Regions from separate parts of the Sporosarcina soli genome, predicted to be linked through region 2. Evidence: riboswitches for the same ligand, from Rfam matches in the RefSeq annotation. Region 2 holds a riboswitch; each other region holds the start of a gene.
The links. A riboswitch is a leader RNA that binds a small molecule or an ion and turns the genes downstream of it on or off. The one in region 2 is predicted to bind thiamine pyrophosphate.
Positions count from the first base shown of each region.

Region 1 (8,145 bases), on a different contig from region 2:
TTCAAAGCTGATAAAAATGAATATTGGTAAGTACTTTTTCTCAATTACTTTTATCCTTTCTCAACCGTACAGTAATTTCTGAATATAAAAGCTATTATGATTTTTCATTTAAAAGTAATGTTATGCCAATACAAAAGAAGTACCTGATCGGAATGATTTCCGACCGGGTACTTCTTTATTCAATAAATGAAGGGAAAAATTCCTAGTCTTCTAATCGTCAAGATAGCATTCATTTTCGCTCGTTTTCCTACTATAATGGAAATAGGCATCATGCATGCCCAATGATCGAGAAATTAAAGGAGATGGAGAGCGATTCGAATCAATTGGAAGAAGATCCTGCTCCTTTTTATTGCGGTTTTCATCGTCAGCCAAATTGCCGGCAGCTTTTTTTTCTATGGTTTGGCGGTCAAGCGTGGCCCGAAAGATTTCTTGCAGAATAACGCTGATTTAGAAGTTTCGGATCAGTCGATGGAGCTGTATTTGAACGGGGATTGGATCGAGTGGGTAAAGGATCAGCCCTTTGAGCACCTTACATTAACATCACGCGATGGACTGAAACTGTCCGGTTACTATTTGCCAGCCTCCCAGCCGACCGATAAATTGGTCATCCTGACACATGGCTATTTAGGGAATGGCAAGCAAATGGGGTTATACGGACAGCATTATCATAATGAATTAGGCTACGATATTTTCATGCCTGATGCACGGGGGCATGGAAAAAGCGAGGGAAATTATTACGGTTTTGGCTGGCCAGATCGGCTTGACTTGATCGATTGGACATATTTATTGGTGAAGAAACTCGGACGGGATACGAAAGTGGTTTACCATGGGTTATCGATGGGAGCGGCAACCGTCCTGATGGCTAGTGGGGAAGAAGAGCTTCCTTCTCAGGTGCAGGCCATCATTGCGGATAGTCCGTATCAGTCGGTTTACCAGTTGTTTACGTATCAAATGAATCGGATGTTTCACTTACCGGCATTTCCTTTGCTGGATAGCACGAGTTTGTTGACGAAAATTAGAGCCGGTTATTCCTTCAGGGAAGCTAGTGCAATGACAGAAGTGGAGAAGACGGATGTCCCGATACTCTATATTCATGGGGAAGGTGATACATTCGTTCCGACGGAGATGGCGGAGGAGTTGTTTCAGCAAACCGCTAGTCATGCGGAACTCTATCTCGTTCCCGATGCGAACCACGGTGAATCTTTTGCTATAGCGGGTGACGCCTATCTGGAAAAAGTGGAACTTTTTCTTGATCGGATGATTAATTAGCGTTTGTCAACAGACTGGGGAGGCAATCATTTTGTGATTGCCTCCTTTTATATTTCCCGTCTTAGCCGACTACCAATCTGTGTTCGCTGTAATCGCGCAACGAGCACCAAGCCTAAAATGGCGCCGCTGACACTGGAGACGAGAAAGGGAGGGACGAAAAAGAAAGCCGTGAATGCCGTCCCCATCAATAGTTTGGCATAGGGGACAGCGAGTAGGGAGGCGATGACGCCTGTTCCGATGACTTCCCCGACAGCTGCCAGCCATGTCTTTCTGAAATACTTATAGAAGACGCCCGCAAGAAAGGCGCCGATCATACCTCCTGGAAATGCAAGCAAAGAACCTGTGCCTGTCAGTATGCGGACAAGACCGGTTAAGAAAGCGATCATAACGGCCGGAACGGGTCCAAGCATGATCGCGGCGATGACATTGACGGCATGTTGGATCGGGTAGGCTCGTGCAATGCCGGCCGGAAAGTAAACGAATGTCGAGCCGGCAACCGCGATGGCGACGAACATGGTCATGATGACCATCTTTCGTGTGTTCATGACAACGTCATCCCCTTGTCATTCCCTTGAGGTTGTCGAATGAATTGACAATCTTGAATAACGTCTTCCTCCAATGCATAAAGGGCATTCAGGAAATGAATTTTAAAATCGCCTGGACCTGAAGCATGCTCTGCAGCTTTTTCCCCGGCTTTCTTGTAAAAGGCCAATGCAGTGGTTACGGCGTTGAATGGATCTTCTTCTGCCACAGCCAAGAAAGCGCCAGCGACGGCGCTGAGAAGACAACCTGCACCTGTCAGATGGGACATAAGCGGATGCCCACCTGTCACGCAACTCGTTCCATGCTGATCCGCTACAATATCCCAAGGACCGGTGACTGCAACGACACAGTTATGCGTGCGAGCAACTTCCTCTGCAAGGGCAGTAATATCCGCTTCGCCCTCTCCTGCATCGACGCCTTTGAAACGCCAGTCGACTCCGGCAATGGCAGCCAGTTCCCCTGCGTTGCAACGGATGAGCATCACATCCACTTCCTTTAAAATCCTTAAAATGGCCTCTTTCCGGAAAGCAGTTGCGCCCGCGCCAACCGGGTCTAGGACGACAGGAATTCCTTGTTGATTGGCACTTTTCCCCGCCAATAACATTGATGTTACCGTGTCCTTTTTCAGCGTTCCGGTATTCAATACGGTACAGGATGAGACGGCTGCGATTTCGGCAGCTTCTTCTATCGCGTCTGCCATAACGGGGGAGGCCCCGAGAGCCAGCAAGCCGTTCGCTTGGAAATTGGCGACGACAATATTCGTTATACAATGAATAAGCGGGCGTTCCTCACGCAGTTTCTGTATCAAAGTTGTCATAGTGTATCCTCCTTTAGCATACGGTTTCTTTTCAATGAAGAATTTGGATTTGTCGGGTTCTAAAGGCCTGTAATGCAAGCAATCGACAATAAATGCAAGTAAACACTTTGCAAATGCAATCAAAACCTGCACAAGTGTAAGCAAATAGGGCAGGGTGCAAGCCAATGCCCAGCCTCATAACTGGCGGATGAATATGCAAAAGCCGCTCCCTCATTGCAGAATTGGAAGCGGCGGTAATCATTGTTCAAGCGTTTCCACTTCCCTACGCTGGTTTGACCCAGATCAGGTTCCAAGGGTCCGCATAAATGCGTCTCAGTCTTTCACAAGACTCCCCTAGCGGTAGATCCTTCTATTTTAAATTAACAATAACATAATATGACGAACGGCTCAACGTGCGCAAAGGAAGGAGAGGTACAATCTCCTACATTTAATATGACGGGCACATATTTCCTGAATTGGGGCTTGATCGACTTATCCGATACGTGGGGAATTTAACTTGCTTCAGCAGAAGTCCCGCACTTCTATAAGTGGTGGGATGAATGCTAGAAATGCATTCCATTCAGTGGGGGTTCAAACCCCGGCTGAATAGAGGAACTCAGGCTAAGGTCGCCGCGCCCTGAATGAACGTGCCTTAATTTCTGCAAAAAACCGCAGAAATACGGCAAATCAAACCCTTCGCTGTTTGATTGGCAACGCCTGAGTGACCAACATCCTGTTGGCCCAAGCCTCCGGCGGATGTCACGGATTTTGAAAGGAGTGAATTGAGCAAGCTCAATTCAAAATCCGGACGCAATAACGCCGAGGCGTTATTGATTTACGACCTTTAGAGGGAGTATCTATTGTAGTTCCGTCTAAATAAAGAGAAAAAGCTCCCCGCAACAATAGGCAAGAAGAGGAAGTTGTGCTTGCCGTCAAAAACGAAATTTTACTATTGAAATCGATGTATACAAACATAGTAGTGTTGTAAACGTAATTGTATACATTAGTAAACAATTACGTTTACAAGTATACAAATAAGTACACATCCTTTATTTATATGGGTATACGGAAATGTATACATGTTTACGCCTGCGCACACAACATTACAGTTGTGTGATAAATGAAGGGATAGTATTGATTTGTCTAGAAAACTCCAGTACCATTTTAGTGGAAAGAAAGATTAAGGGAAGGGTGATTGGATTGACGGAATCTAGAATTGCAGCAATTGACGTAGGAAACGATTCATTGAAAGCTATTTTTGGAAAGTTGGAAACGGAACTCAATATCCCGAATGTGATTGCGCAGGATGTTGCAGATCGTCCGATTATCGGTATTGAGGAATTGGACAATCAAGACCCTACAGAAGGTATCCATATCCGTTTGCACTCTCCTACACTACATGACAACAATGCCATTTACCGTGTTGGGAAATTGGCGACAAAGAGCGGGAATTCTACGGAGTTGGACCCGGGAAGTAACAAATCTGAGGAAGATCAGACACTTGTGATGTTGTTTGCTGCTTTGGCATTGGATGCAGCCCGTGAAGAAAACAAAAGTGTTTTTAAACGTAATAATAATGTAATTGAGGCGACATATACGCTTGGGACAGGCCTTCCGCTAAGAGAAGTGAAGGAAGGGAAGGACGTAGGCTATCGTTCCCAACTACTCGGTTCGGTCCACCAAGTCGAATTTTTAGTGACTCCTAAATACCAAGGATTGAAAGTGAATCTGAAATTCGATGAAGTAAAAGTGTATCCGGAAGGGTTCGCGGCATTTATCAATCTTGTAATGGACAATAACTTGAATATCATCAATAAAGAGCTGATTGACAAACGGATTCTGATCCAAGATATCGGGGGATTATCGACGGATGTGGCGGTTATTAAAAACCGTAAAGTGGATGACGATAAGGCACAAGGCTTCAATTTAGGTGTTTCAGAGTCTCTGGATAAGATTCGTGAAGAGATTTACGCGCGTCATGGTGTTGAGCTAGATAGCCGTTCTGATGTGGTCGATATCATTACGAAGAAAAATGACCGTAATCATATTATGGTGCGGGGAAGCCGGACAAGCGTGCATGACATCGTCGATCGGATCCTGTTAGACTTGGCGAAAAAGCAGTATCGTCATTTGCGCAACATTTGGCAAAGAAACTCGCAAACGGAAATCTGCTATTTCATCGGCGGAGGTTCCATCGTATTGAAAGACTATCTGAAGACGTTGAATAACAGTTTGGATGGCTATAATATCGATTTCTTCGAGGATGAAAAAGAGAGCGTTTGGATGATGGCCAACGCATATTACAAACTGATTTCCGATTTTGCTCGAAAAAGCCAGCCGGTGAAGCCGAGGGAAGAAGAAAAGTTAGCGAAAACAAAATAGGTGATGAACCATGAGTGAAACTGGTTTGAAAAGGGGGCAGCCGATTACATTCCGGCTGCCTTCCGATACATCTGACCATACATTAAAGCAATTGCAGAAGCTAAAAGAAGTGGAAAGAAGGAATTTTTCCAGTAAGATCGCCCAGTTTGTCATTGAAGGGGTGAATGATTCCCTTATCAAGCAGCGGGAAGCCATTACGATTCCATTACCGAAAGGCTTAACGAAAGCCCAACGTGATTGGTTGCGGCATGAGCATTCTGAAGCGCTTTTAGGGAGCATCGTCTATCAGCTGATTGCCGATCCAGTCCGTACAGCGGCACTCTACGCCTCATTGAACAGTAACGCCATCGATGTCGATGCAGCTCTTTATGTGCAGCAGGAGACGACTGCGGCGTTAGATGAAACCGCAATACCGGCAATACCGGACAATCCATTGCCGAGTACTGTTATCGACGATGGCGATGACTTGGACAATTTTGATTGGGATCAGGTGGCGATGACAGAAGCATCTGTTGAGGTGGAAGAAGAAACGGATCCTTTAGCGGATTTTCTGGCTCAAATGAATAAATGAAGCGGTGTCTGTGCAAAGAACTGTCGTGAAAGGTCAACTTTTGCGGGGGATTGCACAGACTTTTTTGTTTAGACGAAAAAAGCATGGCAGTGGCAATCTGTATGCCACTGCCATGCTGTTAGTCAAGCAAGCCGACCATTTTTAAACCGTTTAAAATCCCATCTTCGCTGACATTTGTTGTGATATATTTGGCTGCATTTTTTGCATCTTTATGTCCATCTCCCATGGCGACACTGTTCGCAATGGTTGTTAGCATTTCGACGTCGTTCAAGCCGTCGCCGAATGCGTAAATGTTTTCTGGATGAATGCCCAATTTGTCTATAATTTGCTGAATACCGATCGCTTTGGAGCCGCCGACAGGGACGACGTCAACCGCCAAAGGATGCCAGCGAACGAAATCGAATTCGGGGAATTGTTGTTCATATTCTTTTTCGACAGGATCTTTACAGAACAACAAGGATTGGTACAGATCGTTATTTTCGTGATAGCCTGGATCGTAATTGGGAAAATAATCGATTTTCAATGAATGAATTCCGGCAGAGACGTGTTCGTGGTCGGGGGTATTGGCTTTCATATCCTCGTGATTCATGTAGACGACTGGGTGTTCGCGCTCTACTGCGACTTCTGTTAGGCGGACGAGCGCTTCTTTATTGAGCGAGTTTGTGTAAATAGGCTCGCCTTTGAAGACGACATATTGACCGTTATAGCTGACGAATGTGTCAATTTCTAGTTCGTCCAATAGGTCATTGAACATAAATGGTGCGCGTCCCGTTGCAATGGCCACGATATGTCCTTTGTCCTTCAAGTCGAAAATCGCCTGTTTTGTAGAGGGCGGCAGTTTTTTGTCGTGATCGTATAAAGTGCCATCTATATCGAAAAAAATGATTTTTTGAGTCATGGAATCCTCCTTTATGCTGTGCTTATTCCTTATTATAGCATGACAGTTGAAGAGGAGACCCGTTGCACAAAGGAAGGTACACGCTTTTTGAGTTGCCCGTTTGTTTATGGTATACTATTCAGTAACTTTATTGAGGAAGGAATGACGGGTGGACGATGGATAACTAATCTCTTGATTCCGAGAAATTAAATTTTTTCTTTACACGGAAAACAGGATTAGTCTGTCCATTTTTAAACCATTTCCTTCCTCTATGCACGGGCAAGAGGTTTTTTAGGGTACTTTAAATTTGGCAACAATACGGCTAATCCTTCCGATACTACTTCGGAGGGATTTTTTTGTCCCTCCGTTTCTGGAGGAATGCACATGCTGATAGGAACGTTGAATGAGGTAACGGTGGCATATGGAGAAACAGTGATTTTGGATGGGCTGTCGGCGGATATTCAGGCAGGGGCTTGTATCGCGATTGTCGGAGCAAATGGTGCGGGGAAATCGACACTTTTGTCGCTACTGGCAGGAGAAATCGCTCCGACTTCGGGTTCGATGAATTGGACCGCCAAAGCACCGTCCGTTACGTATTTCAGGCAGGAACAGGAAGAGGCAGGCGATGCCGACTGGGAACGGGCGGAAACGCATATGTATCGGCAAAGATGGCAAGTGCCAAAGTCGGTCGACTATGCAGTAGCAAGCGGAGGCGAACGGATGAAGATTCGACTTTCTGCCACGCTTGCGGAACACAGTGGACTCGTTCTGTTGGATGAGCCGACCAATCATTTGGATAGTGATGCGTTGGAGGAATTGATCCGGATCATTCAGGAAGGGGAAAGTACGTATTTGATCGCTTCCCATGATCGGCATTTTATCGACAAAGTGGCAGACTTTGTATTTGAAATCGAGTACGGGAAATTGACGGTATATAAGGGGAATTACACAGATTATCGTAAGAAAAAGGAGAAGGATCGGGAAATTCGACAGAAACAGTACGAGCAGCAACAACGGAAAATCGCACATGTCGAAGAACAGATCGAAGCATTGGGAGATTGGTCCGCCAAAGCACATGCAGAATCGACAAAAAAAGGCGGAAGGATGATGGGGGCAAAAGAATACTTCCGTATGAAAGCGAAAAAGCGCGATGTCCAAATTCGCTCGAAGCGGAAACGGTTGGAAGCTGAACTGGAAAAAGAGCGTATCGAAAAGCCGGAAACTGAAATCACAGTGTCATTCGATGTGAAAGGGCGGAGGAAGAAAGGGAAACGGGTACTGGAATTGAAAGAAGTGCGGAAAGACTTCGACGGTCGGAAATTATTTGCGGATGTATCATTCACTGTGCAGGCCGGCGAACGAATTGCTTTTATTGGCCCGAACGGTGCAGGGAAATCGACGTTATTCCGGATGATGCTCGAAGAGGAAGGGTATGAAGGGAAGCTGTGGAAAACGGAAGGGATGACGATCGGCTATTTGAAACAAACGGTGCTCGATCTTCCGGATGTGACGATGGCAGAGTATTTCGATGTGGCAACTTTTCACGAGCAAGGCATGATCCGGACCAATTTGACGAATCTTGGTTTTACGCAAGCGCATTGGGATTTGCCGTTATCCGCGCTTAGCATGGGCGAACGTGTGAAAGTGAAACTGATGCAATTCATCTTGGAAGGGGCGGATGTGCTGCTGTTGGATGAGCCGACCAAC
Region 1 covers NZ_JBHSNO010000007.1:218,847-226,991, forward strand. The annotation lists gene ACFPRA_RS14710 (alpha/beta hydrolase) at 430-1,269, shown strand; gene thiW (energy coupling factor transporter S component ThiW) at 1,317-1,814, opposite strand; gene thiM (hydroxyethylthiazole kinase) at 1,811-2,629, opposite strand; TPP riboswitch at 2,872-2,974, opposite strand; gene ACFPRA_RS14725 (Alp7A family actin-like protein) at 3,809-4,990, shown strand; gene ACFPRA_RS14730 (hypothetical protein) at 5,001-5,561, shown strand; gene ACFPRA_RS14735 (Cof-type HAD-IIB family hydrolase) at 5,680-6,459, opposite strand; gene abc-f (ribosomal protection-like ABC-F family protein) at 6,823-8,145, shown strand, end outside.
Region 1: it holds a riboswitch for thiamine pyrophosphate, as region 2 does, so the genes downstream of both, thiM (hydroxyethylthiazole kinase) here and thiT (energy-coupled thiamine transporter ThiT) in region 2, are expected to answer to the same signal.

Region 2 (8,145 bases):
GACGAATTTCTCGATGAGTTTTACGGAAAAATCGGTCTGATTATTGAAATCAAGAAACCGAAATTGTATCCGGGAATCGAGGAGCAGGTCGTTACGTTATTAGAGAAATATGATGACTTGAGCAATATTATCATCCAATCATTCGATGTAGAATCGATGAGGAAGATGCATGCTCTTCTTCCGGATGTCCAAATTGCGGTCCTTATGAAACCGAGCGCCCTTTTACTATCCACGAAGAAAATCGAGGATTTGACATCTTTTGCTACGTATATAAATTTCAACATCTCCTATACAAATAAATGGCTTGTAGATCAAGTTCATAAGTATGATGGGAAGGTACTTGTTTGGTCCAAAAAAGACCATTTGCTCATTGCGAAGTCCTATCAATACGGGGTGGATGGCATCATTACGGATTTTTCGAAGTGGCCGGCAAATGATCCGAATCTCCTTGTCCAAGAATGATACCTTCGATGCAAATAGGCTGGAACATGTTTGGAACCGTGGAATACGGGAAAAATAGTTCATGGATTCAGCAGCAAGGAGGTTCTTCATTCATCATGAAAAAGCAAGAAGAAACACCAATGGAAGTCAAAAAGGAAAAAATCATTCAGAAACTCGTTAATAAAGGGGTCTATAAGCTCGAAGGAAAACAGCTCTATGAACTTCCTCTCTATTCCCTTATGAAAGCTTATACGATACGGATGGATTAGGTGGAACAAATACCGGTGTGGGATAAGCCCTTCACCGGTATTTTTGGTCTTATTGGAAGAAAATGAGGTACACTAACAGAGAGAATAATGGCGGGGGGATGGCAATGCTGGATGAGAGGTTGAAGCGATTACGGGAAGAGTGGTTAGACGAAGCAACCATTCTCGATATGCAAAATAAAATGGAAACGGGTGAGTTGACAGCGGAGGAATTAGTATCCATGTATTTGGCAACGATTTCTGAACGCAATCCAAACGTCAACGCCATACTGGAACTGAATCCGCAAGCCTTGCAAATTGCCAAGGCGCTCGATGTGGAACGTCGTGAACAAGGCATCCGGTCGTTTTTACATGGCATCCCGATTTTATTAAAAGATAATATGGGCACGGCAGATCAAATGCATACGAGCTGTGGCTCACTTGCGTTAAAGGATTTTTATGCCGAGGAAGATGCTTTTCTCGTTAAGAAATTACGTGCAGCAGGTGCCATTATTTTGGGGAAAACGAATATGACGGAATGGGCGAACTTCATGTCTGAACATATGACCAATGGCTGGAGTTCTAGAGGTGGACAAGTGAATCATCCGTATGGCTTGTTCGATGTCGGGGGATCGAGCTCCGGCGCGGGTGTGGCGGTGGCGATGAATATGGCTGCGCTGGCAATCGGCACGGAAACAACGGGTTCCATTTTAAATCCATCCGCCCAGAACTCCATCGTCGGCATCAAACCGACTGTCGGGACGATTAGCCGTTCGGGGATCATTCCCCTTTCATATACACAAGATACAGCGGGACCGATGGCGCGTACGGTGGAAGATGCCGCCCTGACATTTGGCATGCTGATCGGTTATGACAGTGCTGATCCGGTGACGGAAGTGGCATCCGAGTTGGAGGATATCGATTGGCTGGCAACGCTTGACAAACATGCCTTGAAAGGAGCTCGACTCGGCGTCTCCCGATCGATATTTGAAAAGGAGGCATCGACGGAACGAATTGAGCTTTTCAATAAGGCGCTTGAACAATTACAAGAGGTTGGTGCGATCATTGTAGATCCAATCGATCTTGGTGTGATGGAAAATGATCTTGGTTATAGTGTCTTGCTTTATGAGTTTAAATCGGCGTTAAATGCCTATTTAGGGAAAACACCGATGACCAATCCGATCCGTACGTTGTCCGATGTCATTGCGTTTAACAATGCCCTTCCGGAAGAAACGTTGAAATATGGCCAAGTCATGTTGGAAAGAGTGAACAGGATAAGCGGAAACTTGACGGAACGAGCTTATATCGAAGCGCTATTGCGGAACCGCTATTTAGCCGGCACTATCGCTCTCGGCGAAGCCTTGGACAAGCATGACGTAAGCGCCCTCGTGTTTCCCCAAGACCATGGCTGCAGCTTTGGCGCAGCGGCAGGGTACCCCTCCATCACCGTACCTGCTGCCTATTCTAAAGCCGGCGAACCATTCGGCATCACGTTCTCAGGAAAAGCATTCACAGAGCCACAGTTAATCGGCTATGCCTACGCATTCGAACAACACGTTAAAGCAAGAAAGAAACCTTGAATTTTACGCGCGCGAGGGGATTCATAATCTCTCGCGCTCAAAGTGCTTTCCAAGTAATCAAAGCCAGTCGCTCGCGCTCAAAGTGTGTTTTAAGTGCTCAAAGCCAGCCCCTCGCGCTCAAAGCGTTATCCAAGTGATCAAAGGCTGCCCCTCGCGCTCAAAGTGTGATTCAAGTGCTCAAAGGCTGCCCTCCGCGCTCAAAGCAACCCCCAAGCGCTCAACCCCTAATCCAATTTGATTCAGTTTAGTCTGAAATGACGTGTAAAGAAGCGGCTTGTGCTAAAATAGAGGCAACTGAGTGAAAGTGGGGATGACAATGTCCTTTGTGGAAAAGATGGACGATGTATTCAAAAATAAATGGAAATTCGAGCAGGAGATGCCGATTCAATCGAAGATGATTCCGGAAATGTTGGCTGGAAAAGATATTGTTGCGGAATCGCCGACTGGTTCTGGGAAGACTTTAGCTTATGTTTTGCCGATTTTACAATTGGTTGATGGGGATAAAATGCAGACGCAAGCGCTCATTATGACGCCTTCTCAAGAGCTTTCTATGCAGATCGTCAATGTGATTCGTGAGTGGGTGGAAGGAACGTCCATCACCGTGACGCAATTGATCGGCGGCGCTAATATGCAACGGCAAATCGAACGGTTGAAAAAGAAGCCGACCATTGTTGTTGGGACTCCTGGGAGACTTGCCGAGCTAGTGAAGTCGAAGAAATTAAAAATGCATGATATCCGACAGGTTGTACTGGATGAGGGCGATCAGCTCTTGTCACGCGAGCATCGAGTCATCGTCAAAAATTTGATAGAGGCAGCGAATCCAGACAGACAAGTGACGGTCGTTTCCGCTACCATCACGGATGAGATTGAAATTGTTGCGAAAAGATTGATGATTGATCCGATTCGCATTCAGGTGACGCAGGACGAGTTACCGAAATCCGGGAAAGTGATCCACTCTTATGTGAAGACAGAGGTACGGGATAAAACAGATCTTCTACGGGGTCTTTCACATTTGGAGGGGATTCGCGCATTAGCATTCATCAATAACGTCGATCAGCTTCGCATGAAGGAAATGAAATTGCAGTATAACGAAGCGCCGGTAGCCGTTCTTTATTCGGACATGAAGAAGTTTGAGCGTCAACAGACGTTGGAAGCCTTCCGCAAAGGGGAGTCCCGAATTCTGATTGCTACCGATTTAGCGGCTCGTGGCCTCGATATCGAAGGGTTGACGCATGTCATTCATGTGGACGTGCCTCATACAATCGAACAGTATTTACACCGTTCAGGAAGAACTGGACGAGCGGGGAATGACGGTGAAGTGCTCACTTTATTGTCCTATGCAGAAGAACGCGATTACCGCAAGCTGACAAAGGGCATGAAACCGATCCAAAAAATGTGGTATAAGGGCAAGCTAATGGAAGGAAACTCAAAAACGGTCGGAAAAAATAAGAAAAAATAAGAAAAAGACTATCCTGGAATCCAAATGCTTCGGATTTCCTGGGTAGTCTTTTTTATAGGTGTAAGGTCATGAATCGCCAATAAAGTATCAACGAACGCCAATAACTCATTCAAGAAAGATGATTCTTACCGAGCGATTAGATTTCCGTCAAGATGATCGGTTGGCCTTTTGTCACGATAATGGTATGTTCTATCTGTGCAACATGGGAATTATCCGGGGTGATAAATGTCCAACCGTCGCCGGATTCGATGATATGCTCTGCTTTTTCAGAGATGAACGGCTCAACAGCAAGGACCATCCCTTCTTTTAACAGCGTTTTGTCCCAAGCATCATAATAATTTAAAATATGCTGGGGCTCTTCGTGTAAAGAGGTCCCAATTCCGTGGCCCGTTAAGTTTTTAATGACCGCGAGTCCGTGGCTTTTCGCTTCACGTTCGACCGCTTTTCCGATTTGGTTCAAGCTGGATCCGGCTTTCACTTTAGTCATGGCGCGATCAAATGCGCTTTTCGCGACATCGCATAATTGCTGTTTTTTAGGGTCTGGTGTGCCAACGACGAACGAAATGCCTGTATCGGCAAAATAACCGCCGTGTGAACCGGAGACGTCAATGTTCACGAGATCGCCGTCTTTGATGACACGGGAGCCCGGGATACCGTGTGCTACTTCATTGTTAACGCTAATGCATGTATAGCCTGGAAAATCGTATTGATCGATAGGAGCGGAAACGGCATCTTTCTCCTCAAAAAGCCGTCCGGCAAGTTCATCGATTTCTTTCGTTGTAATTCCAGGGACTGTTGCCTCTTTCAAAGCTTCCCGAATTTCCGCAACAATTTTACCGATCTTTTTTAAAGCTTGGATTTCCTGCTCAGTTTTTGCAATCATAAATGCACAAATCCTTTCTTCCGTTCATTCTTTTTCATACCATACTATATCATAATGAAGGCAAAAAAAAGCCTGCAAACATTTTAGCGCGTTTGCAGGTTTTTTGTCATTTTCGGGAAACTGTCTTTTTGCTTACTTTTTTTTCCTCCATCACTTTCCGGACAATCGGATAAACGATAGGTGCTAATTTAATGGCTGTTTTCACTACTTTACCCAATTTCATTGTATTCCTCTCCTAAGACAAGCATTTATTGATTTTTTTCCCTGTAAGTTTCGGTAGTAAACATTCATTTTACTAGTTTGACACCTTGAATGATATTCCAAACAACGATGACTAGAAAAAGAAGGCCATAGATGAGCGTAAATAGAACGGGCGCCCATTGCCAAAAATTGAATCGGTTATTGTGCAGAAGCAATTCATCCATAGGGGATGACATCGATAACATGGAAAAGGTATAGATGATGAAACCGGCGATGAGCAGGATGACAGGAACGAGATGAGACACGAGCGAACGTTTTGCATGGTGTTTCACTTCGCGATCGTCGGTAATGAAGTACACAATCCCAGGAAGTAAAAAAGGGGCAAAAAAGACACTGAAATAACATAAGGCCGCTAATAGTTTATGGTTCGTCATCATAATCCCTCCAGTTGGCACTGACGCTATCGGAAACTAAACGTCTACTATTCATCTTGATTATATAGAGGCAGTCTTATACAATGGGACTGTAATTGAATAATGGAACCACAAGGGGTGCCTAGTTGGCTGAGATTGGACGGGATGTCCTGACCCTTAGAACCTGTAAGATCATTCTTGCGTAGGGATGTGGATGGAAACAGACATAATCGATGTCCCGTTCTATCCGGGAGATCGTTTTTTATTGTCTGGAAGTCCGGGAACGCGCTTATCTTCTATCGCATCCCCGCTAATAGTGGGGAGGAATTTATATGGAACGTCAAAAACTTCAGCTATTACTTGAAGTGGCGATTTTAGGTGCAGTGTCATTTGTGCTTGATAAAATCGGCTTTTCGTTGCCGCAGGGAGGATCGATTACGCTGTCGATGCTACCGATTATCGTCATGGCATTTCGCTGGGGGATGGTTGGTGGAATGTTGACAGGGTTTGTAAGCGGCCTGTTACAGTTGGCAATGGGCGGCTATGTATTCAATGCGATCCAAGCGGCCCTTGATTATTTTGTTGCCTATACGCTAGTTGGTGTTGCGGCTGTTACACTCGGTTGGCTGCTGTATAGTAAGAAAACAGGACAAAAGGGCTCAATGGTAACTGCAATCGTTATCGGTACAGTGATTGGTGGGGCACTTCGTTATTTAATCCATTTTATTGGCGGAATTGTGTTCTTCGGATCCTACGCTCCAGAAGGGCAACCTGTATGGATTTATTCACTTGTGTATAACGGAAGTTATATGGTTCCTTCCATTATTTTATCAGCTGTTGTCGCCTCAATATTGTTTACATCGGCCCCACGTCTGTTGGATCGTAAATGAAAAAACGCCGTTCTCCTCGGAGGAACGGCGTTTTTTTATAGATGCTTGTTTTTCGCTTTTCTTATGAGGAAGCAACCGGTTCCGATCACAGCTGTCAGGAAAAGGGCGGCGGATGAAACAAATAACTCATTTATTCCATTTTTTACAGCAATACCAATAAATGTCCACATGAAAACAAGGTTCAAGGCGATATCTGCATGATGGTAAAGGAAGTGGAGTGCAATAGCGGTTGCGAATGTCAAATAAAGGACTGTCCACAACGGATCGCTTAAGCCCCAGCCAGACCATTCATGCAAAGTGAGGACATAGCTGATGTTCGCAATCGTAGCCACAAAAATCCATCCTAGGTAGACGGCGATCGGTAATCTTCCCAAAAATTGTTGATCTTTTTTCGGATACGTAAAGTAAAGCGCAAGAAGTGTTAGCAGAAGACTTATCATGATGATAATTGTCCAATCGAAATAGCGGAAATGCCATAATAGAATCCAAGCGATATTGAACAGGCAACTGATGCTGAATAATATCCCTCTAAGATTGAGGACCACTCGATTGGTATCGTTGCGGTTTCGATTAGAACCAAATAACCAGCAGGCGAGTAATACGTAAATCACAGCCCAAATGATAAAGACATATCCAGCAGGGATGAAAAGGACTGGTAATTGGTTAGCGATTTCACCGGTGGTTTTACCGTTGAGTGGCAGTATATTTGCTACTGCATTCATAAGTACGACTGCAATGAGAGAAAGGGTCATGATGATCATTCTAAACATATTCAAATCCTCCTATTGAATAGTATACAGAGGAAAGATGAGGAAGGCGAAAGAAAATATGAAGTTTCCGTCACAATTGCAATATTTCGTCTGTAGAATATTCATGCTATACTGGATACATGTTTTTGGAAAATTTGGAACTATGAAAAGGAGAGTGCCAAAAGGGATGTGCAGCACATTTAAAATGCTTAGGCAAAGAGTATTTCTTGCATGGCTGATCAGTTGGCACGAAGATGCGGAAGATTTTACTTGGATGGACATCGCAGGATATGATGGAATGGTAATCGGGAAGCTGTGAGAATTTATTGCGCAAAAAGGGTGAATGGACATTGATTTTGCTTGAAGGACAAACATGTTATTTACGCATCTTAACAGAAGATGATGCGACAATCTTTACGGAAATGCTAATTGCTAATAAAGAATATTGGTCTATTTTCGAACCGCGACACGAAAATAGTTATTTCACCGTAGCCGTTCAAAGGGAAAAAATCAGGGAATCGCTCTATCAAATGAGGGATCGGCGGGAATATAATTTTGGTGTTTTTGATTCCGCCACAAGCCGGCTAATCGGACATATTTCACTTTACAGCATTAAAAGATTGCCTTTTTCGAGTGGATTTATCGGGTATTCGATTGACGAACGGGAAATAGGAAGGGGACTGGCGACAGAAGTGGTTCGCCTCGTTACGAAGTTCGCGATTGAAAAAGTGTCCTTACATAGAGTAGAGGCCTATGTCTCACCGCGCAATACGGGATCGGTAAAAGTGCTGGAGAAAGCCGGTTATACTCAAGAAGGATTATTGCGGAAATTATTGTACATCAATGGTGTGTGGGAAGATCATTATCTCTACACCATGTTGGAGGATGAATATTGAAAGGGTAAGGCCGCATGGCGGAAACTCACTGCAAAAATAAGAAGCCGGTTCCTATGAAAGGAGAATAGGCTTCTGTCTAGACTTCGGGCGCCAGACGCTCGAGTCGCTTCAGACTTGCTGATAAAGGCAAAGAACGCCTTTATCTTCAAGTCTTCCAGCGCTTGTCGCATCTAAGCGGCGCCCTACGCTTTTCGTTTGTCTATTTCCCGGGAAATATGTCATTGCATTATTTCCTCATTTACATAGCCATCGACAATGACATCCAGTTTTCCAGTATCCGGGTGTACGACCAGACCATGAATCGGTACGTTTTGATCCATTAACGGGTGATTTCGAACTGCATCGACACTCGCTTTGACACTTTTTGTGACATCGTTAAAACCATGAA
Region 2 covers NZ_JBHSNO010000022.1:32,821-40,965, reverse strand. The annotation lists gene ACFPRA_RS23970 (glycerophosphodiester phosphodiesterase) at 1-462, shown strand, start outside; gene ACFPRA_RS23965 (Fur-regulated basic protein FbpA) at 558-710, shown strand; gene ACFPRA_RS23960 (amidase family protein) at 815-2,266, shown strand; gene ACFPRA_RS23955 (DEAD/DEAH box helicase) at 2,583-3,725, shown strand; gene map (type I methionyl aminopeptidase) at 3,862-4,608, opposite strand; gene ACFPRA_RS23945 (hypothetical protein) at 4,715-4,831, opposite strand; gene ACFPRA_RS23940 (magnetosome magnetite crystal formation protein family) at 4,896-5,243, opposite strand; TPP riboswitch at 5,347-5,448, shown strand; gene thiT (energy-coupled thiamine transporter ThiT) at 5,555-6,112, shown strand; gene ACFPRA_RS23930 (tryptophan-rich sensory protein) at 6,148-6,882, opposite strand; gene ACFPRA_RS23925 (hypothetical protein) at 7,025-7,180, shown strand; gene ACFPRA_RS23920 (GNAT family N-acetyltransferase) at 7,212-7,757, shown strand; gene ACFPRA_RS23915 (beta-class carbonic anhydrase) at 7,976-8,145, opposite strand, start outside.

Region 3 (8,145 bases), on a different contig from region 2:
AATATCCCTGTTCATTTCCACAATGACGATCCGCTCAGCCAGTTCCAGATGACTAAGCAATTCCTGCACATTTCCGACTTCCGCGGGTACGTCAAACCGGTTGCCGTTCAGTTCGATAGTTCGCTCCATGAAAAATCCCCCTTTTCGGATCGAATGCCTCAATCCGTTCTTTATGCACTTCATTACCTACAATCAAATCCCTGATCATACAAGCCGTTGCCGGCGCTAATAAAATCCCGTTGCGAAAATGACCTGCAGCCACATACATATTTTCTTTCTCGGGTATATGCCCGATATAAGGCAGCTCATCGACCGTTTTCGGACGGAGACCTGCCCAACGTTTCAGAACAGGGAAGCGGGAAAGTCCCGGGACGAAACGTTCCGCAATAGCATTCAACGCTAAATTTCCTGCGACGTTCGTCTGTAAATCTGTTTCATCAGGCTCCATGGTCGCTCCGACAACAAGCGTGCCATCCAAGCGCGGCACAACATAGCAACCTTGATGGAATAACGTATAGGGCAAGTCGATTCCCATCGCATCGAGTTGCATACATTGTCCTTTCACAGTCGTCATTTGCAGTCCCGGCAGTAGCTCGGCACTCGCCGCACCACCCGCGATGACAACATGTTTTGCGTTCCAATCGGCTATTCGATAACCTGCATCAACCGTCTCCACTTTTGTTACGTGAACATGTTCCGATAGGGTGGCGCCGAGTTTTTCCGCAGCCGCCCAAAACGCGAAGGCGGTCTTCTCCGGATGGACATGGACGTCAACCTCGAAAATGGAGGCACCGAATGGAGATGGAACAATGTCAGGCATCCGTTTACAAACTTGTTCGGGTGACAGATGAGTGGCCTCGTGCCAGCGTGATAAGGCCAGCCGTTCTTCTTCAGTCCAGGCCAATTGCAAGATCCCGCCTGTCGTATAACCGAAGTCGATTCCGGAATGATTGCGGAATTCTCGATAGAGCGCCTGACTTTCCTGTGCAAATGAATAGAATGTTTCGTTCAAGTATTCGGAGTGAGCACCAAGCATGCCTGCAGCCGCCTGCGTTGTACCTTGGGCGATGGAACCTTGCTCTAGAAGGTGAACGGATAACCCTGCTTTTGCCGTGTAATAAGCGATACTGCACCCGATGATCCCGCCACCAATTACGATGACATCAACCTCTCGTGACATTTTGCACCTCCCGATAACCGTCCGCTGCTTTTCGAGGATTGTCATGCCCGAAAATCGAAGACATGACGGCGACGCCTGCCACGCCAGCTTGCTTCAATGCCGGGAGGTGTTTAGGTTGGATCCCGCCAATCGCATAAACGGGAATGGGCTGTGACTCGACGATTTGAAAAAGCTCTTCCGTCCCGCGTGGAGGCAAACCTTCTTTTGAGTCCGTTGCAAATACATGTCCATAAAGTAGCCACTCAGCCCCAGCTGTATAGGCGGCTTCCGCTTCCTCGAAGGAGTGGACGGATCGCCCGAACGACAACGCGGGAAATTGCTGTTTGACAAGGGGGAGGGGTGCTCCATGTCCGGGTAGCTGCACTTTGTCCATCCCGGTCATGGCGGCGATATCCGCTCGTCCATGGACAATGATTTTGGATGCGTCAAATCTAGATTCTTTTAACTGTTCGATCAAATTAATCACTTCCGCATCGGTTTTCGATTTCTCCCGTAGAATGACCGCATCGATGGATGATTCGATAGCCAACAGCGTGTCAATCAGTCGTTCTGCTGTCATCTGGTTGTTTGTGACGGCAATCAACCGCATCAAAGCCCTCCTTTCCACACAAAAAGACCACTTCCCAGGTATGGAAAGTGGTCTGTCATTTACGCATAAGTATGCAGTTAAATAAACATAGACGCGCCACTTCCCTCCGCAGGTACGAACCTGTTCAGGTAATAAGGGTATCGGAGTAACACTCGTCTCTCAGTCCTTTAAAAGGATTCCCCTAATGGTCGAATTGATTATGAAATTATCAATCTGTCCTTAGCATAACATGTTTTCTGAATTGTAGCAATCAATCGTCCGAATCGACGTTATGGTAAACTTGTTGCACATCTTCCAAATCATCGAGTGCATCGATCATTTTTTCGAATTGTGCTTGTGCATCGGGATCGAGTTGGACATCATTTTGTGCAAGCATCGTCAGCTCGGCAACAGTGAATTCTGTGATTCCGACACTTTTAAACGCTTCTTGTACAGCGTGGAATTGGTCGGGCTCGGCATAGACGATGACCGCTCCCTCTTCTTCTAAAATATCCCGTACTTCGATATCCGCATCCATTAATAATTCCAGTACTTCATCGGCTGTTTTGCCTTCCAGAGCAAAAACCGCCGTGGCGTCGAACATATAGGAAACGGATCCGCTGACCCCCATATTGCCGCCATTTTTCCCGAAGGCTGCCCGCACTTCCGAAGCGGTACGGTTCACATTGTTGGTCAATGTATCGACAATGACCATTGAACCATTGGGACCGAAGCCTTCATACCGCAGTTCGTCGAAGTTTTCATCCGCTCCGCCTTTTGCTTTTTCGATGGCACGATCAATGATGGCTTTTGGTACACTATATGTTTTGGCGCGCTCCACAACGATTTTAAGGGCTTGATTTAACTCAGGATCGGGCTCGCCTTGTCTTGCAGCCACATAAATTTCACGACCGAACTTTGCGTAAATCCGGCTTGTATTTGCATCCTTTGAGGCTTTCTTTTCCTTGATGTTATTCCATTTACGACCCATAGGGGACCACTCTCTTTCGCTCACGGTTAGTATTACTTCAATAATTATACAACAGCAAATCGCCGGATGACGAGTGAAAACTTCAAAAAAATGGGGGACGGATGATTTCGGTTACTAAAGAAACAAGTAACGAAATCCGAACAAAGTTGAATTTCACTCCAATCAGCGAAAATAGAATGCCATATTTACGAATGATGATGTTAGTAACGATATAATAGTTCGTCTTTTGCGTTGAAAAAGGGAATTATGAAATTGATTCACATGTGAAATTGGCTTATAATAAAAAAGTAATCCATTTTCTTACGGAAAGGAAACGTGGACATGGAACTTATTTATCAAGGCAAGACGAAAGATGTATACAAATTAGAAGGCGGCAATGTGCTATTAAAATTTAAAGATGATGTGACGGGCGAAGATGGCGTTTTCGATCCAGGTGCCAATACGGTCGGTTTGACGATCGAGGGGGCAGGAAAGTCAGGTCTGCGTATGACGAAGTATTTCTTTGTGAAGCTAGCGGAGAAAGGGATTCCAACGCATTATGTCGATGCAAATATCGACGAGGTGTCAATGGAAGTGAAAGCCGCGACAATGTTCGGCAAAGGCTTGGAAGTTATTTGCAGATACCGTGCAGTCGGCAGTTTCTTGCGCAGATATGGTGCCTATTGCGAAGAGGGACAACCGTTGGATGCATTTGTTGAAGTGACGCTGAAAGATGATGATCGAAAGGACCCGCCAATTTCGAAGGACGGGCTTGCGCAACTCGGCATCTTGACAAAAGAGGAATACGATACGCTTGAAGCGTTGACGAAACAAATTTCTGATGTAGTGAAAGAAGAGCTTGCAGTAAAAGGTCTTGAACTGTACGACATCAAACTTGAATTCGGCCGTGACGGTGCTACGGGGGATGTCATGCTAATTGACGAAATTTCTGGTGGCAATATGCGCGTATACAAAGATGGTACGTATATCCCGCCGATGGATCTTGAAAAATTGGTACTAGCGTAAATGAAAACCCGCTATTCATTCCGAAAATGGAATGGCTAGTGGGTTTTGTTTTACTACGTGGAGGAATAAGTTTCCAGACTTAATTTATCACAGAATGGGCATCCTGCTGGCAGAAGAGGAGGATGCAAATTGAAGCATAATACCATATTGGCTATGAGCTTGTTAGCGTTGCTCGTTGTGGGAGGCTGCGCGAATAAAGGGAAGGCGTTGCCGGTAAGTGGAGAGAACGTCAAATCGGTAGTCGCACCGATTGTGAATACGAAGGGCGAAGAAATTGGTGAAGCCAGTTTTGTAGAGGCGGGAGATGGTTTGACGATTAGCATTCAGGCTGAAAATATTCCTGCTGGCGTGCATGGGCTACATATCCATGAAACTGGAGTGTGCACACCTCCGGATTTTACATCGGCAGGAGCACATTTCAATCCAACGAGTAAAGAGCATGGCTTTGATAATCCAAAAGGGTTCCATTTAGGGGATCTGCCGAATATTGAAGTGGGTGAGGACGGTAAAGTTTCCGTGAAAGTGACCACAGCTGAACTTACATTGAAAACGACTGCCGAAAATTCCATTCTCGATCAAGACGGCAGTGCACTTGTCATCCATGAAAAGGAAGATGACTACAAAACCGATCCGGCGGGCAATTCAGGTGCCCGCATCGCTTGTGCAGCCATTACACGCAAGTGAATAAAACGCAAATACCGGTCCATGCAACAAGGACCGGTTTATCTGCTTACGGTTTAAGGATCACCTTGATACATTCATCTTCATGATCATGAAAGCGTTGGTAGGCGATTGCTGCTTCTTCGAGCGGCACAACATGGGAGATGATTTCCGTCGGGTCGAATTCACCTTTTGTGATTTTGTCAAACAGCATGGGCATGTAATGGATGACGGGCGCTTGTCCCATTTTCAGCGTAATGTTGCGCTCCCACAGATTGCCGAGTGGGAACATGTTGTAAAGTGAACCGTAAACGCCTGTTAACTGGACCGTTCCAAATTTTCGCACCGCGTCTTGGGCAATATGGATGGCGCTTAAAGTGCCGCCTTGCAATTTCAATTTCTGACCGGCTTTCTCGGCTATATTCTTTTTCCCATCCATTCCGACGCAATCGATGACAATATCGACGCCACCACTGGTCATTTCTTTAATATGTCCGCCGATATCGTCAAAGTCATCGAAGTTCAAGGCTTCCACCTTATTCATGCGAACGGCATGATTCAACCTGTAAGGTACATGATCAATGGCCAATACCCGTTTTGCACCTTTCATCCAGGCAAATTTTTGCACCATGAGCCCGACCGGTCCGCATCCAAGGACAGCAACGGTATCTCCTTTTTTTACCCCTGCATGTTCCACGCTCCAATAGGCTGTCGGCAAAACGTCAGACATGAAGAGCAGTGCTTCATCGGGAAGTTCGCATGATTCGGGAATGACGAATGGGGTGAAGTTTCCATATGGGACACGCAAATATTCCGCTTGACCACCGGGGTAATTCCCGTATCGTTCCGTAAACCCGAGGAATCCGCCTGTATCCACATGGGGATTCCGATTCGAGTTGTCGCATTGGCTCTCCATTTCATGCTCACAATAAAAACAATGTCCACATGCTAGATTGAACGGAATGACGACGCGATCCCCTTTTTTCACTTTCGTGACGGCAGGTCCGACTTCCTCGACAATGCCCATCGGCTCATGACCGATGACATAGTCCTTATGTGTTGGTAACGCACCTAAATAGATGTGCAAATCGGAGCCGCATATCGCAGTGGAAGTCACTTTAATGATAATATCGTCCTTCTCTTCAATCTTCGGGGCATCTACATTTTTCACTTTAATATCTTTGGGACCTTGGTACGTAACTGCTTTCATGGAATTCCTCCTTCTACACATTCATCATTAGTTTTCCCCCTAAAGAATTTTCTAACCATCACTTCATTCAACGAGACGCCTCAATTATGAGAGTGGAAACCGTAGATTGAGGGGAATAAACAATAGTCACACGTAGATTTTAATTTTATTTTTTGAAAATTTATAGTGGCTGCAAAAATCGTTTTTAACCTCATAAGGATAGGGGATGTAAGTATTTTTGAAATATCTAATTTGCTTATTTTTTCTGTTTAATCTCTTGGAATTGGTTGACAGCGGTATAATGTTCCTCTATAGTTGTCAACTAAGTGCCAGGGATGGTACGGAAAATTTCGTTTACTTCTTCGCCAAGACGAATGAATACACATTGCCAACCTAATTAGTTGTGCGGGTGGATGAACGAGTATGTTAGTGAAATTCAAGATATCGAAAGTGTCTTTCATATCAGCGAATAATGTTTACTGTAAAGCTGTTTCTATAATGAACAAAAGGACTCCAACACCTTTTGATAAGGCGCTCTTTTTTGCTCTTCATACTGCAAGGCAGAAAGTTAGCCCGATATTGCCATCACCAATTGCATCAGCATTGGGTGATATCTACGTAAGTTTCCTTGCTATATCCACATGGAATACCGCGAATAATATGCCGGGATAGCGTCAATCTCACTGACGGATCTTGGCCTTTACCAACCTCAATCTACTAATTCACTAATTTTGGTTTGCAAAAAATGCTTCGAGCTCGGCAGAAGGGTAAATGACTTTTCCAGACAGCTTAGAGAATAGCAGATCGATTACCAAGAAAAACGTTCAATTTAGGAGATGAACGCCAAGACTTGGAGGGAACGATTTTTGTCAGAGGAAGAAAAGCATCCAGTTGCATTATTGGAACGAAGCGACAACTTCCTATTCCGAACGCCGGTAGTGGAAGACGGCAAACAGATTTGGCAGCTCATTAAAGATGCGGGGACACTCGATTTAAATTCTTCTTATAGCTATTTGCTATGGTCGAAATACTTCGGTGATACGAGTGTCGTTGTAGAATCGAATGGGCAGTTAGTCGGTTTTATATCGGGATTTATTCAACCGAAGGCACCGGATACGTTGTTTGTTTGGCAAGTAGCGGTGGATGCTTCGAAGCGAGGAAAAGGTCTAGCCTCTCGTATGCTTCAAGCGCTCTTGCATAGCTATGCATGTCGGAATATTCGGTATTTAGAGGCGACGGTTAGCCCTTCAAACAAGGCCTCGCAAGCATTATTTCGCAAACTGGCAAGAGACTTTGAGACAGACTGCAAGGTGACGAACTGTTTTAGGGAAGAGCAATTTCCCGGAAAGGGACATGAAGCAGAACGTTTATTCACAATTGGTCCACTTCAGACTGAAAAATGATTGTGAAACTAAAAAAATGGAGGAATGTCAACCAATGGTACTGACGATGGAACGAAAGGCAATGGAGATTTTCGAAAACCATGAGTCACAAGTGAGGAGCTACAGCCGCAGTTTCCCAACTGTATTTGAAAAAGCGAAAGGCTACAAAATGTGGGATACAACTGGGAAGGAATACATTGATTTCTTCGCAGGAGCGGGTGCTTTAAACTACGGCCATAATAATGAAAAAGTGAAGAAGAAAATTATCGAATATATTCAGGAAGACGGAATTGCCCATAGTTTAGATATGGGAACTGTAGTGCGCGCGAAATTTCTTGAACGATTTACCGAGGTCATCCTACAGCCGCGAAATTTGAATTACAAAGTGATGTTTCCGGGACCCACAGGAACGAATACGGTAGAAAGTGCGTTGAAGATCGCCCGAAAAGTAACAGGGCGCCAAACGATTATTAGCTTTACGAACGCATTTCACGGTATGACGTTAGGTTCGCTATCGATAACCGGGAATTCGACAGTACGGCAAGGTGCTGGTGTGCCGTTAACGAACACGGTTGCGATGCCGTATGATACGTTTATGCAAGACCATCACTCGATTGAATACTTGGAACGTTTTCTTGAAGATGCAGGGAGTGGCGTTGATCTGCCTGCTGCGATTATTTTGGAAACCGTTCAAGGAGAAGGTGGTATTAACGCAGCCAGTTTCGAATGGTTACAGGCGATTGAAAAGTTGTGTCATCGTTATGACATGTTGCTGATCATTGATGATGTGCAAGCGGGCTGCGGTCGTACAGGGACATTCTTTAGTTTCGAACCGGCAGGCATTACCCCTGACATTGTCTGTTTATCAAAATCGATCAGTGGTTATGGCTTACCGCTGGCTATCACGTTAATCAAACCGGAATACGATATTTGGGCACCAGGTGAGCATAACGGAACGTTTCGTGGAAACAATATGGCGATTCTTGCGGCAACGGAAGTTTTATCCTACTGGGAAACGGATGTGTTCGCTAAGTCTGTTCAAGAGAAATCGAAAATGATTAAAGCGCGCATGGAAAAAATCGTGGAAAATTACCCTGAACTGCAGGCGACTACGCGAGGGCGAGGTTTTATGCAAGGGATTGCATGTGGTAAAGGGAAGGAAACGTATGG
Region 3 covers NZ_JBHSNO010000009.1:90,879-99,023, forward strand. The annotation lists gene thiS (sulfur carrier protein ThiS) at 1-129, opposite strand, end outside; gene thiO (glycine oxidase ThiO) at 92-1,180, opposite strand; gene ACFPRA_RS18055 (thiamine phosphate synthase) at 1,164-1,769, opposite strand; TPP riboswitch at 1,854-1,962, opposite strand; gene ACFPRA_RS18060 (YebC/PmpR family DNA-binding transcriptional regulator) at 2,020-2,739, opposite strand; gene ACFPRA_RS18065 (phosphoribosylaminoimidazolesuccinocarboxamide synthase) at 3,061-3,744, shown strand; gene ACFPRA_RS18070 (superoxide dismutase family protein) at 3,874-4,428, shown strand; gene ACFPRA_RS18075 (zinc-dependent alcohol dehydrogenase) at 4,475-5,614, opposite strand; gene ectA (diaminobutyrate acetyltransferase) at 6,460-6,996, shown strand; gene ectB (diaminobutyrate--2-oxoglutarate transaminase) at 7,031-8,145, shown strand, end outside.
Region 3: it holds a riboswitch for thiamine pyrophosphate, as region 2 does, so the genes downstream of both, ACFPRA_RS18055 (thiamine phosphate synthase) here and thiT (energy-coupled thiamine transporter ThiT) in region 2, are expected to answer to the same signal.

Region 4 (8,145 bases), on a different contig from region 2:
TTTTGATGTCACACCCATTGATTGAAGTACATTGATAACAATGATTCCGAATACTAGAGCAGCAAGAGCATCCATCGTATTATAACCTTCTGTAAATCCTTTCATGAAGGCACCATTGGCATAAACATCTTGTGGCGATCCGATTGTACCGAGCGGATTGACAATGGCCATGATCAACAAACCGATCAATAGAATGATGATTCCGGGGGATAAGATTTTCCCAACATTATCGACAATTTTAGCCGGGTTCAATGAAAGCCAAAGCGTAAGACCAAAAAATAGTAACGTAAAAATAAGTAAGCCGAGCTGTGTATAATCCTCGGCAATAAACGGTGCAATTCCGATATCATACGCAACAGCCCCTGTACGTGGCGCTGCAAAAAACGGGCCGATCGTCAAATAGAGAAGTGATGTGAAAATCACTGCATACACGGGATGGATTCGAGTTGCAAGATCTTGCAGGTTTCGGCTTCCCGAAAATCCCATCGCCAATACTCCGAGAAACGGTAAACCGACACCCGTAATTAAAAATCCGAGAACCGCTAGCCATAAATTTGACCCAGCATACTGACCAAGTTGTGCAGGGAAAATAAGATTTCCGGCACCAAAAAATAAAGCGAATAACATCACACCGATAACTAGATATGATGAAAACGATAGTTTGGGTTGCATAATACAAATTTCCTCCTCAAATGTAAAAAAATATAAATATATATACAATATATCGCTGAAACAATAATACTCTTTTCATTTAGAAAATGCAATCCAATACTGAGAACTTTATTTATTCGAATAAATAAAAAAAGTCCTAATTAAACCCTGTAAATAAAGGATTTAATTTCATTAGAAGATTCAAATAATAATTAAAAAATTAAGCAATCTAATAGAATTATTATAGATTATTAACAAGATTGATAACCGATGAATATGTAGGTATTGACATCATCAGAAAGAATTCAACTAAAATCTTTTTATCCTTTTTTCAGAATAATAAATTGTTAACCATAGATGTTAATCCACCTACTTTCCCATTCCCTTTAATCCAAAGAAAAAACCCCGTTTGCATTATTTACCATACAAACGGAGCTAATCATGAGTTATTTGACTACAATCCTAGTTTTACTATGCCCTTCTTTCGATTTCCTCACTTCAAGAATCGCCGGAAGTGCGGCTTTCAACTCGGGTACATGGGAAATGACGCCGATCATCCGGCCTGATTTCTGCAGTTCTATCAAAGTATCAATCGCTTTGTTCAACGATTCCTCATCCAGTGAACCGAAGCCTTCGTCGATGAACATCGTATCGATCGAGACGGCCCCTTGGAACCCTTGGATGACATCGGCCATACCGAGCGCTAGACAAAGGGATGCATTGAATTTTTCTCCACCCGACAACGTTTTCACATCACGGGTTTGGCCTGTATACGCATCATAGACATCCAATCCTAAACCACTCTGTTTCCCACGTACTTCCTGTCGATCGCTGCGCATCAATACAAATTGCCCGTTCGACATGTCCTTCAATCGTTCGTTTGCCGATTGGATAATCCGTTCTAAATATTCTATCTGGATATACCGTTCAAATGACAGTTTCAGCCCATTCTGCCCTCTGACGACGTCGTATAGATCCGTTATTTTCCCATACGTCCGTTCCAGCTCGATCACTTTAGTGGAAGATTGGACAAGCTTCTCTTTCAGACCCAACGCTGTTCTCTCATATTGAGAAGAAGCATTGTACGCTTTCAATGCCGCTTCATAGTCCAATTTCAGCTTGTTCATCTCCGCTTCCAAGACTACCAAATCAACAGTTTCTTTCCCTTTCAACAACTCCTGTAATTCGGCGACCGTTTCCCTCAACGAATGGTACTGCTGTTTGAAGGTTGTGATGTTTTCTTTCAATGAAAGACGATCCGCGTCTGTCATTTTCGCTTCGCGATATGCGGTTTCGGTCGGGAAATCAGAGTTTCTCAAAGCTTCCTTGAACCTTGCTTCCGCAAGCTCTTTTTTCCCCGTTACGTCTTCCAGCATTTTTTCCGCATGCATTCTTGCAGATGTAGCAGCTGCCAACCTTTCGGCCGCTTCCTCCCGGAGTTTTTGCACCCGTTTCCACTCACGCTCAAGCTGGTTCTTCCGACTTTCTATGTCAGCAATCCGTTCTTGCAGGACGGATAGTACACGGACATCCCCCGGAATCGTCTGTAACGTCGTTTCCAAAACAGCGGTCTTCGTTTGGTAGTCGGATTGCCGTTCAAGCAACGCCCGTTCCAAATCTGTTTTGGCTTGAACAGATTGAGCAGTCACCATTTCTTGCTGTTTCGTTTTCTCTTTCAATTCAGCAAGAATTTTTCGCTCCTCCCGCAGTTGAGCCATTTCAATTTCCAGTTTCCGCTTTTGATCATGCAATTCATCATTTGGCATTTCAATGTGTAAACGCTCCATCTCTTTCTTTTTTTCACTCAACAATTGTAAGCAGTTCTCAACATTGATTGTCGCCAGACGATACTGTTTTTCAACTTGCGCCAGCTGTTCTTTTTGCTTTTCAAGCTGTTCCTTTGATAAGGCTCCCTCGATTTTTTTATGCGATTTAGCGGGATGGTGTGCACTTCCACATACCGGGCATGCTTCTCCTTCGCGAAGTGACTCCGCCAGCATTGCCGCTTGGTTGGCAAACCAGCGCTGCTCCGTTTCGTCATATTCCGCTTTATGTTTTCGGTAAAGCATCTCCTTTTCATTTCGCTCTACTTTCAGTACAGCGTTCCGCTTTTCCAAGCCGTTGAATTCATCAAGCACTCTGCATTTTTCTGTGAGTTCTGTCAACCGATCGAGATGCTCGTCATATGAACCGAGTCTCGTTTCGATCTGCTCCATCTCTGTTATGAATGCTGTCGATTTGACGGCTTCGTCTTCCGCTTTTTTCTCTGCTACAAGAAGTTGTTGTTCCAATTGTTTTACCTCATGTTTCAACCTTTCAAGATCGGCTTCTTTCGCAGCCAAACCCGAAACAGCAGGCAGATGATCATGAAGGCGGATCAGGCTTTCTGTCACTTTCTCACGTTCTTCCTGTTTCCCTTCCTCCACGAGGTAACGATGTTTTGCCGCCTCCATCTGTTCAGTCGCCATTTGGAGGGCAACCGTAGCGTTTTTTAATTCACTGTCCTTCACAATCATCTCTTCTTGCAACGCAGTAAACTGTCTTTCGATTTCTCCGATGGTGACAGCCCGGTCCGCATCCGCCAATTGTTGTTCTTTTCTTTTGAGCAGCGGCAATTTTGTCGATAATTCCTGTAGCGCACGTTCTTTTTCATGTAATTCAGTTAACCGTTCATTGATCGTTTTAGCGGTATGATAGCTTTCTTGCATGTTTAACTGTTGCACATAGACATCATCCGTACTTTTTTTATCAGCGACTGTCTTCCTTTCATAAAAGGAATGTTCTTCCTCCAAACCAAGGACAACTTGCTGGACATTATAATGTTCTTGATCCAACACTTCGAAAATCGATGACTCACGTTCCGGGAGTAACGATAGAATTTGTTGGATATGTCCTTCGCTCAGTTGCATCTCATTCGACAGGTCCAATTGAGCTTCGTCTTTCTTTACTTTCAGTCTTTCTACGAGCTCACGATAAGGCTCCGTTTTGAAGATCTTTCGCATGATCGTCTCTTTGTTTTCGGTATCCGATGTGAGGAACTTCCGGAATTCCCCTTGCGGCAACATGACGATTTGGCTGAATTGCGCTTGCGTAAAACCGATGAGTTCTTCCACTTTCTTGTTAATTTCGGAGACGATTTGCCGATCGACACAAGGTACTTCCCCTTCCGCTGTCAATTCATGAAACGTACAACGGCCGGCCGTTTCGGATTTATTTCCTTTTTTTATGTAGGGAATTTGTCGCATAATGCGATATGTCCGCTGATGGATCATAAATGTCAATTCTACCGTCGTTTGAACGGCATCGTCCGCAAAATCGCTGCGCATCGCCTTGATATCTGTCCGATCTTCACCGCTTGCTTGTCCGTACAACGCAAAGCAGATTCCATCGAAAATCGTCGTTTTTCCAGCGCCAGTAGCTCCCGAAATAACAAACAACCGATTCTCTTTCAACTCCCTAAAATCGATCGTTTCCGTCCCTTTATACGGTCCAAATGCCGTCATTGTCAACTGAATCGGTCTCATGAGCCAAATCCTCCCTTCTGCATCACTTCGTGGAGCACTCCCACGAATAGCCCTTCCGTCTCTTCATCGGCTGCCTCCCCTTTCACCTCTTCGTAAAACGCTTTGAAAAGAGCAATGTCATCTTGTTTTTCATGTCTGATTTGCCCTTCACTTTCCAAACGCCCTTTCGGTAGCGTCATCTTCCGCTCGACATGCATGGCATTCGGATAGACCGACCGTATTTTCTCCATCGGGAATAAAACCGGTGTCTCATCAAGCAATTTGACAAAGACATAATCTTCACTGATCGGCTGTAACAGAATTTCTTCCATCGTTCCTTCGACAGTGCGCATATCATGCTGAGGGTTCAATGTACGCTTTTCCACACTGACTTGCCCGTCAGCATCCAATTCCACGACCAAAAATCCTTTTTGATGATGTTCTTCCGAAATGGAATATTTCAAGGGTGAACCCGCAAAACGGATCGTTTCATTCAACACATAATGCGCTTGGTGCAAATGGCCGAGTGCTGTGTAATGAAACGGTTCAAACAGATGAGCCGAAACATATTCCGCCCCGCCAATCGCCAATGGTCGTTCTGAATCACTCGTATTCGCTTCACTTTCCCCATGTGGTGTCACAAATGCATGGCCGACAAACACATGTCGTGCACGCTTCGCCATGTTTTGCTCAATGCCCTCGATTACTTTTTTCATCGCGTCGTTATGATTGGCAATCGTCTCGTCATCCTGTAGGTATTTGACAATGGAAGGATCCGCAAATGGGACAAGATGAAAATGGACTTCGCCGTGATCATCCGCCAACACAACCGGTTCGATCACTTGCGTCATCTGGCCCGCAATATGATAGCCGTTCGCGCGCATCAATCCGCTTCCGAAATGTAGACGACCAGGACTATCATGGTTGCCACTGACAGCCAAGACAGGCGTCTTCAATTCAATAGTGATTCTCTCAAGCACGTCATCCAATAGCGCAACCGCTTCCGTTGGAGGGACTGCCCGATCATACAAATCACCCGCAATGACGACTGCATCCGGCCTTTCTTCTTTGATTGCTTCGACGAATTGATCCAACACATGGCGCTGGTCATCGGTCATGTAAACCCCTTGTACCAGCTTGCCTAAATGCCAATCCGCTGTATGAAAAAACTTCAATGTCCTCTCCCCTTTGCACTTCTTTTCTTCATTTTACAGGACAAAGTCCGAAAAAGGAAACATACATTCCTTTCTTACTATTTCAACAATAAAGGTTGACCTTCCATTTCAACTATGCCTATAATGGGGGCGAATCCAATTGCATACGCTCCACCGCTAGGGGTGCTCAAACAGAGCTGAGAGAGGCATTGCCTTAACCCTTATAACTTGAACTGGTTAATACCAGCGTAAGGAAGAGGTGCTGACAATGAATTCTGCCGTTCTGTCTCTCGGTATGAGCACGCTGTCTACAACCCACTCCTTCTTCATGAGTGGGTTTTTCGCTTTATTTTGAAGATAAAGTGAGAGCCTTCGATGATTGCCAAAGCGGATGGAATGGATTGGTTTCAATAATTTAAGGGAGTGTTGGAAAAATGAAATTTACTGATCGCTTGCTTGAAAAGACGTTACCAATCTGGAGACAGAATCATAGTCATCCATTTGTACAAGGAATTGGCGATGGGACGCTCGATCCGGATAAATTCCGATTTTACATGGTACAAGATTATCTGTATTTAATTGATTACTCGAAAGTGTTTGCGATCGGGGCAGTCAAAGCGGACGATTTGGAAACGATGGGCAAGTTCGCTTCGCTCCTCGACGGTACATTGAACACGGAGATGGCCCTTCACCGAAGCTACGTGAAGCGATTTGGTATTTCCGAACAAGAACTTGAAACGGCAAAGCCTTCTCCTATCGTTCTTGCTTATACGCACTACATGTTGCATGTCTGTCAAAATGGCACAACCGCTGAAGTCATTGCCGCATTGCTTCCTTGTGCATGGAGCTATTGGGAGATCGGCAAGGAGCTCAATGCCATTCCAGGAGCTGCTGATCATCCATTATATGGGGATTGGGTGCGTATGTACTCCTCAGAAGAATTTGGGGAACTCGCCGGTTGGTGTATCGAACTGATGGACAAAGCGGCGGAAGGCAAACCGGAACATGAATTGCTGAAGCTAGAAGAGATTTTCCTCAATACGACTCGTTTTGAATATATGTTCTGGGATATGGCGAATACCAAACAGATGTGGCCTGGAGCTGAAACCGTCAATGTTAGCGTTTGACAAAGTAACATTCGGTTATGGATCGAATGACAACATCTTAGATCAGCTATCTTTCAAAATCCGCCCAGGCGAATTCATTTCGATTGTCGGGAGAAGTGGATCGGGGAAAAGCACGATTTTCCGCCTCGTTACAGGATTGGACGAACCGTCAACAGGAACCATTACACTGGACGGCAATCTGAACGGGCAGCGCCTCGGCAAGGTCGGTTATATGCCGCAACAAGATCTTCTATTGCCTTGGCGTACTGTATTGGAAAATGCCTGTTTACCACTTGAAATTGCCGGGATGAAGAAAAAGAGTGCCCATGAACAGATCATGCCTCTATTGCAAGAGTTCGGCCTTGCCGGAACGGAAAACAACTATCCGGAGGAATTATCCGGTGGGATGAAACAGCGCGTCGCTTTTTTGCGCGCTGTCCTCTCCGGCAATCCGCTCCTCTTATTGGACGAACCTTTTTCTGCGCTCGATGCTATTACAAAACTAGCGATGCAAGAGTGGTTGATCGAACGGTGGGAAAAGCGGACGGCCACCGTGCTCTTCATTACACATGATGTAGAAGAAGCACTGTTCTTATCAGACCGCATTTTCATGTTGCGGAATAAACCTGTCACATCTTTTGAAGAAATCGAAGTGCCACTGGGAAGACCTCGTTCACGGAATGATTTACATAATCCGGAGATTCTTCAATTGAAAGAACAATTGCTGTGTGCATTACGGGAAGAGGTGATGCAATGAAAAACGCATCTTCTCTGCTCATTGTCCTTCTATTTCTCAGTGTGTGGGAAATCGGAGCACGACTGGCCAATCAAGCATTCATCCTTCCTTCACCAATTCAAATTGCTATCAAGCTTTGGGAATTAAAAGAAGTACTGATTATCAATCATTTGCCCGTCACTTTACTGACCATCATCATCGGGCTCGCCATCTCAATTGTTTCAGGTACGGCAATCGCTGTTTGGATGTTTTCCAATCCTTCGGTACGAAAAGCACTCTATCCGATTCTGATCGCCTCCCAAATGATTCCTGTCATTGCATTGGCACCGATTTTCGTGCTATGGTTCGGCTACACAATTTGGAGTAAGGTGGCTGTTGCGGTACTGATCACTTTTTTCCCGATTACCGTCAATACATTTGACGGATTAGCATCCGGTAAGAAAGAAACGGAGGAACTGTTGTTAACGATGGGTGCAACGAAAAAGGATATTTTCTTGAAGTATTCGATTCCTACCGCCCTCCCCCATTTCTTTTCCGGTTTGAAAGTGGCTGTGACATTGAGCGTGATCGGGGCTGCCATCGGGGAATGGCTCGGTGCGCAAGCCGGACTCGGATATTTCAGCCGCCGCATGATGACGCAATTTGACGGAGCAGCCGTTTTCGCACCTATTTTCGTCTTGACTGTTGTCGGAATTGTTTTGTTTGTCTGTGTAACTTTTATTGAAAAACGTCTCGTAAAACGGAGGAATATAAATTGAAGAAGATTTCATTATTATTAGCAAGTGCTGTAATTATTCTATTGCTGAGCGCTTGCAATCAAGATGAAACAAATACGGAAAAAGTGAGCATTATGCTCGATTGGTATCCAAATGCCGTACATAGCTTCTTGTATGTCGCACAGGAGAAAGGCTATTTTGAAGAAGAAGGGATTGAACTGGATATTCAGTTCCCCGCAAATCCCACTGACCCGATCAATCTTGCCGCCGCTGGAAAAG
Region 4 covers NZ_JBHSNO010000008.1:218,537-226,681, forward strand. The annotation lists gene brnQ (branched-chain amino acid transport system II carrier protein) at 1-672, opposite strand, end outside; gene ACFPRA_RS16305 (AAA family ATPase) at 1,098-4,175, opposite strand; gene ACFPRA_RS16310 (exonuclease SbcCD subunit D) at 4,172-5,329, opposite strand; TPP riboswitch at 5,478-5,580, shown strand; gene tenA (thiaminase II) at 5,743-6,435, shown strand; gene ACFPRA_RS16320 (ABC transporter ATP-binding protein) at 6,422-7,171, shown strand; gene ACFPRA_RS16325 (ABC transporter permease) at 7,168-7,908, shown strand; gene ACFPRA_RS16330 (ABC transporter substrate-binding protein) at 7,905-8,145, shown strand, end outside.
Region 4: it holds a riboswitch for thiamine pyrophosphate, as region 2 does, so the genes downstream of both, tenA (thiaminase II) here and thiT (energy-coupled thiamine transporter ThiT) in region 2, are expected to answer to the same signal.